Regions from separate parts of the Comamonas sp. UBA7528 genome, predicted to be linked through region 3. Evidence: predicted binding sites of a transcription regulator. Region 3 holds the regulator's gene; each other region holds the start of a gene.
What was found. Region 3 encodes FNR, which switches genes on or off when oxygen is low (the NO sensors DNR and NnrR bind a similar motif). Its sites were predicted from a motif close to TTGATNNNNATCAA; they were not measured.
Positions count from the first base shown of each region.

Region 1 (2,197 bases), on a different contig from region 3:
GCTGGACGTGATGGCCGTGCATGTGGATGCGCTGTGGCACAAGCGCGGCCCCAACCGCCCGGCCTACGACTGGATGGTGCAGGCCCTGGGCCGGGCCGCGCAGCAGGCGCTGGCATTGCAGCACCCGCTGTAACCCGCCGCAACGGCGCGGTGCGACATTCCGGGACAATAGCGCTCCATGCGCATCCAGCTTTTGTCCGACCTGCACTTGGAAGTGCATCCGCAGTTTGTTCCGGAACCCGCCGCCGACGCCGATGTGCTGGTACTGGCCGGCGATATCGGCTCCTACCAGGACGGCAGCCTGTTGCAGGACGACTGTTTCGGCCTGGAACGTTTTTCGCCGCTGCCGCAGTATGCCGGCTGGCCCTGCCCGGTGGTGTTTGTCCCCGGCAACCATGAGTACGACGCCCAGGACTGGGATGCGGCGCACGCCCGCTTGCGCCGCATCTGCGACCGGCTGGGGCTGATCTGGCTGGAGCGCGACACCGCCGTGCTGGACGGCGTGCGTTTTGTCGGCACCACGCTGTGGACCGACTATGACGCCATCGCCCTGCTGGACGACCAAGTGCAGGCCGGCGACATGGGCCGACTGCTGAAGCTGCGCGACAAGTCCTTTCGCGCGGCCAACTTCTACCTGCAGAAAACCGGCGGCACCCGCCATGGCGCACCGTTTCTGGCGGCCCCCATGCGCGAGCAAGCCCTGGTGTGCCAGGAATGGCTGCGCACGGCCCTGGCCCAGCCTTTTGATGGGCCCACCCCACTTCGCCCCCAGCCTGCGCAGCAGCGACCCCCGCTACGGCATGGTGCCCGGCACGGCCGGCTTCTGCAATGCGCTGGACGATCTGCTGCCCTGTGCCCAACTGTGGCTGCACGGGCATTTGCACACCCCAGTGGACTACACCGCCCAGGGCTTACGGGCCGATGGCAGCGCCTGGCAATGCCGCGTGCATGCCAACCCGCTGGGCTATGCACGCAAGGGGGAGCAGGACAAATTCCACCCTGCGCAAAGCTTGGCCCTATGATGCATTGCAGGCGCAGGGCCTCCGCCTTCAAAAAACATGACATGCGTCAAGACAACAAGCAGCCATCCGCAATAACCTGTGCCTGTTCACTCATGGAGAAACCGTCATGAAGATTCTGCTTGCTGTCGATGGCAGCCCCTACACCAAGAAGATGCTGGCCTACATGACCACGCACGAAGAGCTCACTGCCGGCACCCATGCCTACAGTGCGATCACGGTGCAGTCGGCTCTGCCCCCCCGCGCCCGCGCCGCCCTGGGCAAGGAAACCGTGGACGCCTACTACGCTGAAGAGTCGGCCAAGGTGCTGGATCCGGTGTGTGAATTCCTGGCCCGCCACAACGTCCAGCCCACGCGCATCGCCAAGGTGGGCCCCGCCGGTGAGGCCATTGCCAAGGAAGCCGTGGAAGGCAAGTACGACCTGATCATCATGGGCACCCACGGCCATGGCGCGCTGGGCAAGCTGGTGATGGGTTCGGTCAGCACCCAGGTGCTGGCCAACTGCGACGTTCCGGTGATGCTGATTCGCTGAGGCGCCTGCCCCTGCATGGCCCGCATACGCCTGCGGGCCATGCACCACAAAAAAACCGGCCCCTCGGAGGCCGGTTTTTTTGTGCTCGGGAACCACTGCAACGGCGGAAGCTACGGCTGCCGCTGCGCCGTCAGCCCACGGCCAGCATGCCTTTCTTGGCCGGTTTGGCCTTCTGGGACAGTGGCAGGTATTCCGGTGAGGCGTGCAGCGTGGCCATGCAGGTCTTGACGCACCACTCCACCACTTCGTCGTGGCTGTAGGCCTGGGTGTGCATCAGCGCGTCCACCATGGGATCGACGGCGCGGGTCATCAGCATCTGCCGGGCCACCAGCAGGGGCCAGCCGGGGTGGATGTGGCCGGCTTCCTGCGCCTGCACAATCCATTCTTCCAGGCGCGTGCTCAGGCCCTGCAGCGCCAGCTGGTAGGGCTCCGAAGCCTTGAGCGCATGGCGGATTTCGGACTTGCGCTCGGCCAGCAGCGGCGCATCGGAATTCAGCTGCGCCTGCAGCACCCAGCGCACAAAGGCCTGCAGCCGCTGGCTGGGGCCCATGCGGGCGGGCAGGCCGTCCAGGAAACCCTGGGCACGTTCCAGACCCCGCACCATGACTTCACAGCACAGGTCTTCCTTGCCCTTGAAATGTTTGTA
Region 1 covers NZ_DLMU01000015.1:155,237-157,433, forward strand. The annotation lists gene B3349_RS19105 (LysR family transcriptional regulator) at 1-133, shown strand, start outside; partial or broken gene B3349_RS19110 (metallophosphoesterase) at 179-1,022, shown strand; gene B3349_RS19115 (universal stress protein) at 1,129-1,551, shown strand; gene B3349_RS19120 (TetR/AcrR family transcriptional regulator) at 1,682-2,197, opposite strand, start outside.
Region 1: a site for FNR is predicted at 1,059-1,072, ahead of B3349_RS19115 (universal stress protein). Genes of this name have one in related genera too.

Region 2 (2,197 bases), on a different contig from region 3:
CATTTCCTGCCCGGCAAGCAGGCCGACCATGGCCGGGGCCACACCTGGGGGCACGGTTTCAGCTGCCATGTCTGTGTGCTGCAACCCGCCAGCCGGGGCCAGCTGCGGCTGGCCAGCCCGGACCCGGTGGCGGCGCCGTTGATCGACCCGCAGTTCCTGTCCCATCCCGAAGACATGGCGCGCCTGGTGCGCGGGGTGCAGCGGGTGCGGGAGATACTGCGCCAGCCGGCGCTGGCGCAGCTGGGCGGACGGGAGATGGCGGAGCTGGACGCGGTGCAGGACGAGCGTGCCATCGCAGACTGGGTTCGCAAGCGGGCCGATACCATCTACCATCCGGTGGGCACCTGCCGCATGGGGGTGGGGCCGCAGGACGTGGTGGACAGCCAGCTGCGCGTGCATGGCGTGCAGGGGCTGCGGGTGGTCGACGCCTCGGTGATGCCGCGCATCACCAGCGGCAACACCCAGGCACCGACGGTAATGATTGCCGAGCGTGCCGCTGCGCTATTGCGCAATCCAGCCGCAGCGTGATGCCGGGGTGTGAGTGCCAGCTTTCTGCGAGGCGGTTGCCGGGTTGTTCTGCAATGTTGCAGCGCAATAATTTATCGGGGTATAAAGCGTCATAGCCGTTTTGCGCCGTTTTGACTTGCGTCAAGCTGGGCGGAGTTGCTTTTGGTTTTCCGGGGCTTATTGCCGAGAATTGGTGCTTGTGCATCCATTTGTAAACCCGAGACACTGAGGCCATTTCATGGAGAACACCCCCTTCGCCGTGCCGGCGATCGATCCCAGCAAACAGCTTGATGACCAGGTGCAGGCGCAACTGAGCCGTCTGTGCATGGGCTTGTCGCCCATAGCGCTGGGGCTGGCGGCGGCCGACTGGGCCATGCACCTGGCGGCGTCACCCGGCAAGCAGATGGCGCTGGCACACAAGGCGGTGGAGCTGTCGCGCCAGGCGGTGCAGCGCAGCCTGACGTCGGCCAATCCCGAGACCCCGGAAAAAGACACCCGTTTCAAAGACCCTGCCTGGGCGCAGTGGCCCTACAGTGCGTTGAAGGAAGGTTTCAAGGCCAGCGATGCCTGGTGGCGCGAAGCCACCAAGGTCGATGGCATGACCCGCCACCACCGCCACATGGTGGATTTCTTTGCCCGCCAGGGCCTGGACGCGATGTCGCCCTCCAATTGGGCGGCGACCAATCCGGAGGTGCTGGCCAAGGCCCGTGAAACGCAGGGCGAAAGCCTGCGCAAGGGCTTCCAGCATTTCACCCAGGACCTGAAGGCCCTGCGCAAGGCCAAGGCCGATACGCCGGCCGAAGCGCTGGAGCCGCTGGAATTCGCCGTGGGCAAGGATGTGGCCTGCACGCCCGGCAAGGTGGTGTTCCGCAACCACCTGATCGAGCTGATCCAGTACCTGCCCACCACGGCCAAGGTGCAGGCTGAGCCGGTGCTCATCGTGCCGTCGTGCATCATGAAGTACTACATCCTGGATCTGTCGCCTGGCAACTCCATGGTCAAGTACCTGGTGGACCAGGGGCACACGGTGCTCATCGTCTCCTGGCGCAACCCCGATGCCTCGGACCGCGACCTGAAGATGCAGGACTACCTCTCCAGCGGTGTGCTGGCAGCCCTGGAGGCCACCAAGGCCAGCACCGGCGCGGCGCGCGTGCACACCATGGGCTATTGCCTCGGCGGCACCTTCCTGGCCATTGTGGCGGCCACCCTGGGTCGCCTGGCGCGCAAGAAGCCCGGCGCCTGGAGTGCCAAGGAAAAAGCCCTGGTGCCTGCCGATCTGCCGGAGCTGGCCTCCGTCATGCTGCTGGCGGCGCAGACCGACTTCTCCGAACCCGGTGAGCTGGGGGTGTTCATCGACGACGACCAGCTCGAGGGGCTGCGCCGCTCCATGGCGGAAAAAGGCTATCTGTCGGGCCGGCAGATGGGCGGATCGTTCCAGTTCCTGGCTTCCAAGGATCTGGTCTGGTCCCGCAACACCAGCCGCTACCTGCTGGGCGAGGAAGACAGCAGCTTCGATCTGATGAGCTGGAATGCCGACCAGACCCGTCTGCCGGCGCGCATGCACACGGAGTATCTGACCTCGCTGTTCCTGAACAACGCGCTGGCCAATGGCCAGTACCGCTTTGCCGGGGCCACCGTGGCGCTGATGGACATCAGCGCGCCGATGATGGTGGTGGGAACCACGCGCGAC
Region 2 covers NZ_DLMU01000010.1:170,634-172,830, reverse strand. The annotation lists gene B3349_RS13790 (GMC family oxidoreductase) at 1-528, shown strand, start outside; gene B3349_RS13785 (PHA/PHB synthase family protein) at 746-2,197, shown strand, end outside.
Region 2: a site for FNR is predicted at 639-652, ahead of B3349_RS13785 (PHA/PHB synthase family protein). Genes of this name have one in related genera too.

Region 3 (2,197 bases):
GCTGGCATGCCGCCGTGGGCGCTGCCGCCAAGGGCGAGGCGACCGAATCGCTGCTGCGCCTGGAAATGGCCGCTGACGTGCCCACCCCGGCCGACCAGCTGTCCGCACGCCGTGCACTGCAGCTGCAGCTGCTGACCAACCGCAAGGCCACGGACCCGCGCACCACCTGGGAGCAGGATGTGGCGGCGGTGCTGGCTGCGGAGCGCAGCGACAGTGCGGCCCAGCGCCTGCAAAGCGCGCTCAAGGCTTTGCTGCGCGGCAGCAAGTAAGGCAGGCGCCAGCAGCGCCAGGATGCAGGGTCCTGCGCTGCAACCGCAAAAAGCCAGCCGAACGGCTGGCTTTTTTCATGCCATTTCAGGGTTTATGGGGACGCCGAAGGCAGTGACGCGGCAGAAAGAGGCTCGCACAATGGGGCATCTGCCCGCCACAACAAGGAGAGACCCATGCTGCTGCGTCGCTGGATGTGGATTGCCTGGCCGGCCTTTCTGGCCGCCGGGGTGATGGAGATGCTGGTGTTTGCCGTGGTCGACCCGCTGGAAATGCAGTGGCTGTCGGCCTACATCGAGGTGTCGCGCCTGGGCGTGTGCACGGTGGCCTTCTTTGTGTTCTGGGCCATCATCATGATGGCATCGGCCATGACCAGCCTGCTGGCGCTGTCCCCGCAGGAGCTCAATGGCCCGCAGGCCCGCGTTCCGTCGCTGTGAGCCGGGGGCATCACCCGGCAATGAAAAAAGCCTCCGGACGGAGGCTTTTTGCATGGGGCGGAAGGCGCTTATTCGCACGCGTGCTGGCTGTTGACGATGCGCTTGAGGCCTTCGGTGTCCAGGATGCGCACATGGCGCTGCTTCACTTCGACCAGACCTTCCTCGACAAACTTCGAGAAGGTGCGGCTGACCGTCTCCAACTTCAGGCCCAGGTAGCTGCCGATCTCCTCGCGCGTCATGCGCAGCACCAGCTCGGAAGACGAGAAGCCCCGGGTGTGCAGGCGCTGCACCAGGTTCAACACGAAGGCGGCCAGGCGCTCCTCGGCGCGCATGCTGCCCAGCAGCAGCATCACGCCGTGCTCGCGCACGATCTCGCGGCTCATCACCTTGTGCACATGCGACTGCAGGGCAGTCACTTCGCGCGAAAGCTCTTCCAGGCGGTCGAACGGCATCACGCAGACTTCCGCGTCTTCCAGCGCCACGGCATCGCAGGTGTGGTGGTCGTGCACGATCCCGTCCAGGCCAATGATCTCGCCCGCCATCTGAAAACCTGTCACCTGGTCACGGCCATCTTCCGTGGCCACGCAGGTCTTGAAGAACCCGGTGCGGATGGCATAGAGCGCCGTGAAGTCTTCGCCATTTCGGAACAAGGTGCTGCCCCGTTTGATTTTGCGACGCGTGGCCACAATATCGTCAATACGGTGCAACTGCTGCTCATTCAAGCCTGTGGGCATGCACAGTTCGCGCAGATTGCAGTTGGAGCAGGTGACTTTGATAGGGGGTGGTGTCATGGCACTGACGCCTTGGGCTCCCGCTGAACGGGCCATTGGACGTAACGCTGAAAGGTTATCGGGCTGGGAGGCGAGAGAGGGGGTGCTCAGTTGTGCGAATGATATGAATCAATTGTCTCAGGAATGGTATTTGAATGTCTTGATTTGCATCAAGGCTGATTTTCCCGGGGTGCGGCACAGTGCTGGGCAGCACCTAAGGAATATTCAATGACAGCAGTAACGCCGGAGCTTTTGCGTCGGTACGACGTGCCTGGGCCCCGTTATACCTCTTATCCCACCGCAGATCGCTTTATTGAAGCATTTGGTCAGGATGATTATGTGTTGGCGCTGGAACAGCGTAAGCACCATTCTGCGGCCAAGGCGCTTCCCATGTCACTGTATGTGCATGTGCCTTTTTGTGAGGCCTTGTGCTACTACTGCGCGTGCAACAAGATCATCACCAAGCACCATGAACGTGCGGTGACCTACCTGGAGTACCTGGAAAAAGAGGTCGCTCTGCAGGTGGCGCACTGTGGCAAGGGACAGGCAGTCAGCCAGTTGCATCTGGGTGGCGGCTCGCCGACCTTTCTGTCGGATGCCGAGCTGACCCGGCTGATGGACATGTTGCGCGCGAACTTCGCTTTTGAAGCGGTGGGCGAGTATTCCATCGAGGTCGATCCCCGCACGGTCACCCGCGAACGCCTGGCCCATCTGGCGCAACTG
Region 3 covers NZ_DLMU01000001.1:274,864-277,060, reverse strand. The annotation lists gene B3349_RS01265 (DUF349 domain-containing protein) at 1-269, shown strand, start outside; gene B3349_RS01260 (hypothetical protein) at 444-704, shown strand; gene B3349_RS01255 (fumarate/nitrate reduction transcriptional regulator Fnr) at 773-1,495, opposite strand; gene hemN (oxygen-independent coproporphyrinogen III oxidase) at 1,703-2,197, shown strand, end outside.

Region 4 (2,197 bases), on a different contig from region 3:
GAGAACCAGCAGCGCTTCTCGGCCGCATTGGGTGACATTGCTGGCGCGGCCAAGGGGGTGAACGAGTTGACCCACAGCCTGAACCGCACCATCACCGAGCGCATCGACCCGGCGGCGGCCCAACTGCCGGAGCTGTCGGAGAACGCCCGGCGCAGCATGCTGGCGCTGGAGAAGGCGGGGCAGGAGGCCGGTCAACTGGCCACCGAGGTGCGCCAGCTGGCGCAGCGCCTGCAGAATCCGGACGGTCCGATGGACCAACTGGAGCGCGGTGCCCAGTCCATGGGCGCGGCGGCAGAGCAGCTGTCCCGCACCACCTTGCCGGCCGTGACCCAGGCGGCCAGCGATGTCTCGCGCGCTGCGCGGGGCATGGGCGCGGCGGCCTCGGGCATTACCAACAACCCCCAGTCCCTGATTTTTGGCGAAGGCCGGGTCCAGCCAGGACCGGGCGAGCCGGGCTTTGCCGCACCGGCTGCGGCCAGCCGCTAAGGAGAAGGAGAACACCATGCGTGCAAGCACTTTGTTGGGGACCGCCTTGTTGGCGACGGGGTTGAGCGCCTGCAGCAACCTGCCCTCATCGCCCAGCCAGCCGGCGCGTTTCGATCTGGGGCCGGCGCCCGCGGTGGCCGCAGCAGCCCCCGCCAGCGTCCATCCGGTGCTGGCACTGGCCGATATCCAGGCGCGTGCCCAGAACGAGAACAGCACCTCCGTGCTCTACCGCCTGGCCTATGCCGATGCCAATGCCCAGCATGCCTATGCCTATGCCCGCTGGAGCCAGCCGCCAGCAGTGCTGGTGCAGCAGCGCCTGCGCGACATCCTGAGCCAGGACCGGATCGTGCTGTCCGCCGAGCGCGGGGCCCAGGCGCCGCGTGTGCAGGGCCAGACACCGCCAGTGCTGCAGTTGGCGCTGGAGGAGTTCGAACAGGTGTTCACCGGCAGCACGGCCAGCGTGGGGGTGCTGCGCTTGCGGGCCACCCTGATCGATTCCCGGCGCGGAGGCGATGTGCTGCTGGGGCAGCGGCTGTTCGCACTGCAGCAGCCCGCCAGTGCCGCCAATGCGGCCGCAGGTGCGCAGGCCCTGGCCCAGGCGGTGGACCAGGTCGGGCTGCAGCTGCAGCAATGGCTGGCGCAGCTGCCCGCCAAAGCGCCCTGAACCCGTTTTCACACCGCCTGCGGCGGTGTGCCAGGGGCGCGCACCGGATCCGCCGGGCGGTTGCACCAGGACAGTGAATCCTTGATGTGGCTCAACCTGCAGGGCCGCCGTGTCGCCGTAAGCTGCCCTGCATTGCAATTTGCGGAGCAGGCACATGGCCACACTGGAATGGAGCGACGAACTGGCGCTGGATATGGCTGCGATGGATGACACGCACCAGGAGTTTGTCGACCTGCTGGCCCTGGTGGAAGTGGCTCCCGATGCCGACCTTCCGGCCGCCTGGCAGGCCCTGGTGGAGCATACCGACGGCCATTTCGGCCAGGAAGACCGCTGGATGGTCAGCACCGGCTTTGCCCCGGACAACTGCCACAGCCTGCAGCACCGCGTCGTGCTGCAGATCATGCGCGAGGGTGCGGAGCGTGGCGCCCAGGGGGAACTGCATGTGATCCGCGGCATGGCTGCCGAGCTGGTGACCTGGTTCACCCACCATGCCCAGACCATGGATGCTGCGCTGGCCAAGCACCTCCAGGATGTGAATTTCGATCCCGCCTCGGGGGTGGTCTACCTGCCGCAATCACTGCCGCAGGCCCCCATCCATGGCTGCGGCGGCGCCTGCTCCACGGGCGATGACCATGTGGACCAGCAGGCCCGCACGGAACAGGTGGCCAGCAGTCTCTAGGCTTCCAGGCACATACAAGGGGGAGCGAGGGAGGCAAGCAGCAAGAAGAAGCGGGCGCGGGAAGGGGAATGCCCTTCCCGCAGCCTTGCCACCAGCGGCACGGTCCGCGGGCGGGCAGTGGGTGTCAGTGAGCGCCCAGTGCCGGGAAGATTTTCACCAGGCCGCCGGCCATCACCTCGATGGCCAGTGCCGCCAGGATCAGGCCCATCAGGCGGGTCATCACATTGATGCCGGTCTTGCCCAGCACACGGCTGATGGGGTCGGCCAGCGAGAACGCGGCCCACACGGCCGCAGCCACCACCACGCCATAACCCAGCAGTGCAATGTGCTGCCAGATGCTGCGTGCCTGATCGGCATAGATCACCACG
Region 4 covers NZ_DLMU01000015.1:12,390-14,586, reverse strand. The annotation lists gene B3349_RS18450 (MlaD family protein) at 1-486, shown strand, start outside; gene B3349_RS18445 (ABC-type transport auxiliary lipoprotein family protein) at 503-1,150, shown strand; gene B3349_RS18440 (hemerythrin domain-containing protein) at 1,305-1,829, shown strand; gene B3349_RS18435 (MarC family protein) at 1,954-2,197, opposite strand, start outside.
Region 4: a site for FNR is predicted at 1,232-1,245, ahead of B3349_RS18440 (hemerythrin domain-containing protein). Genes of this name have one in related genera too.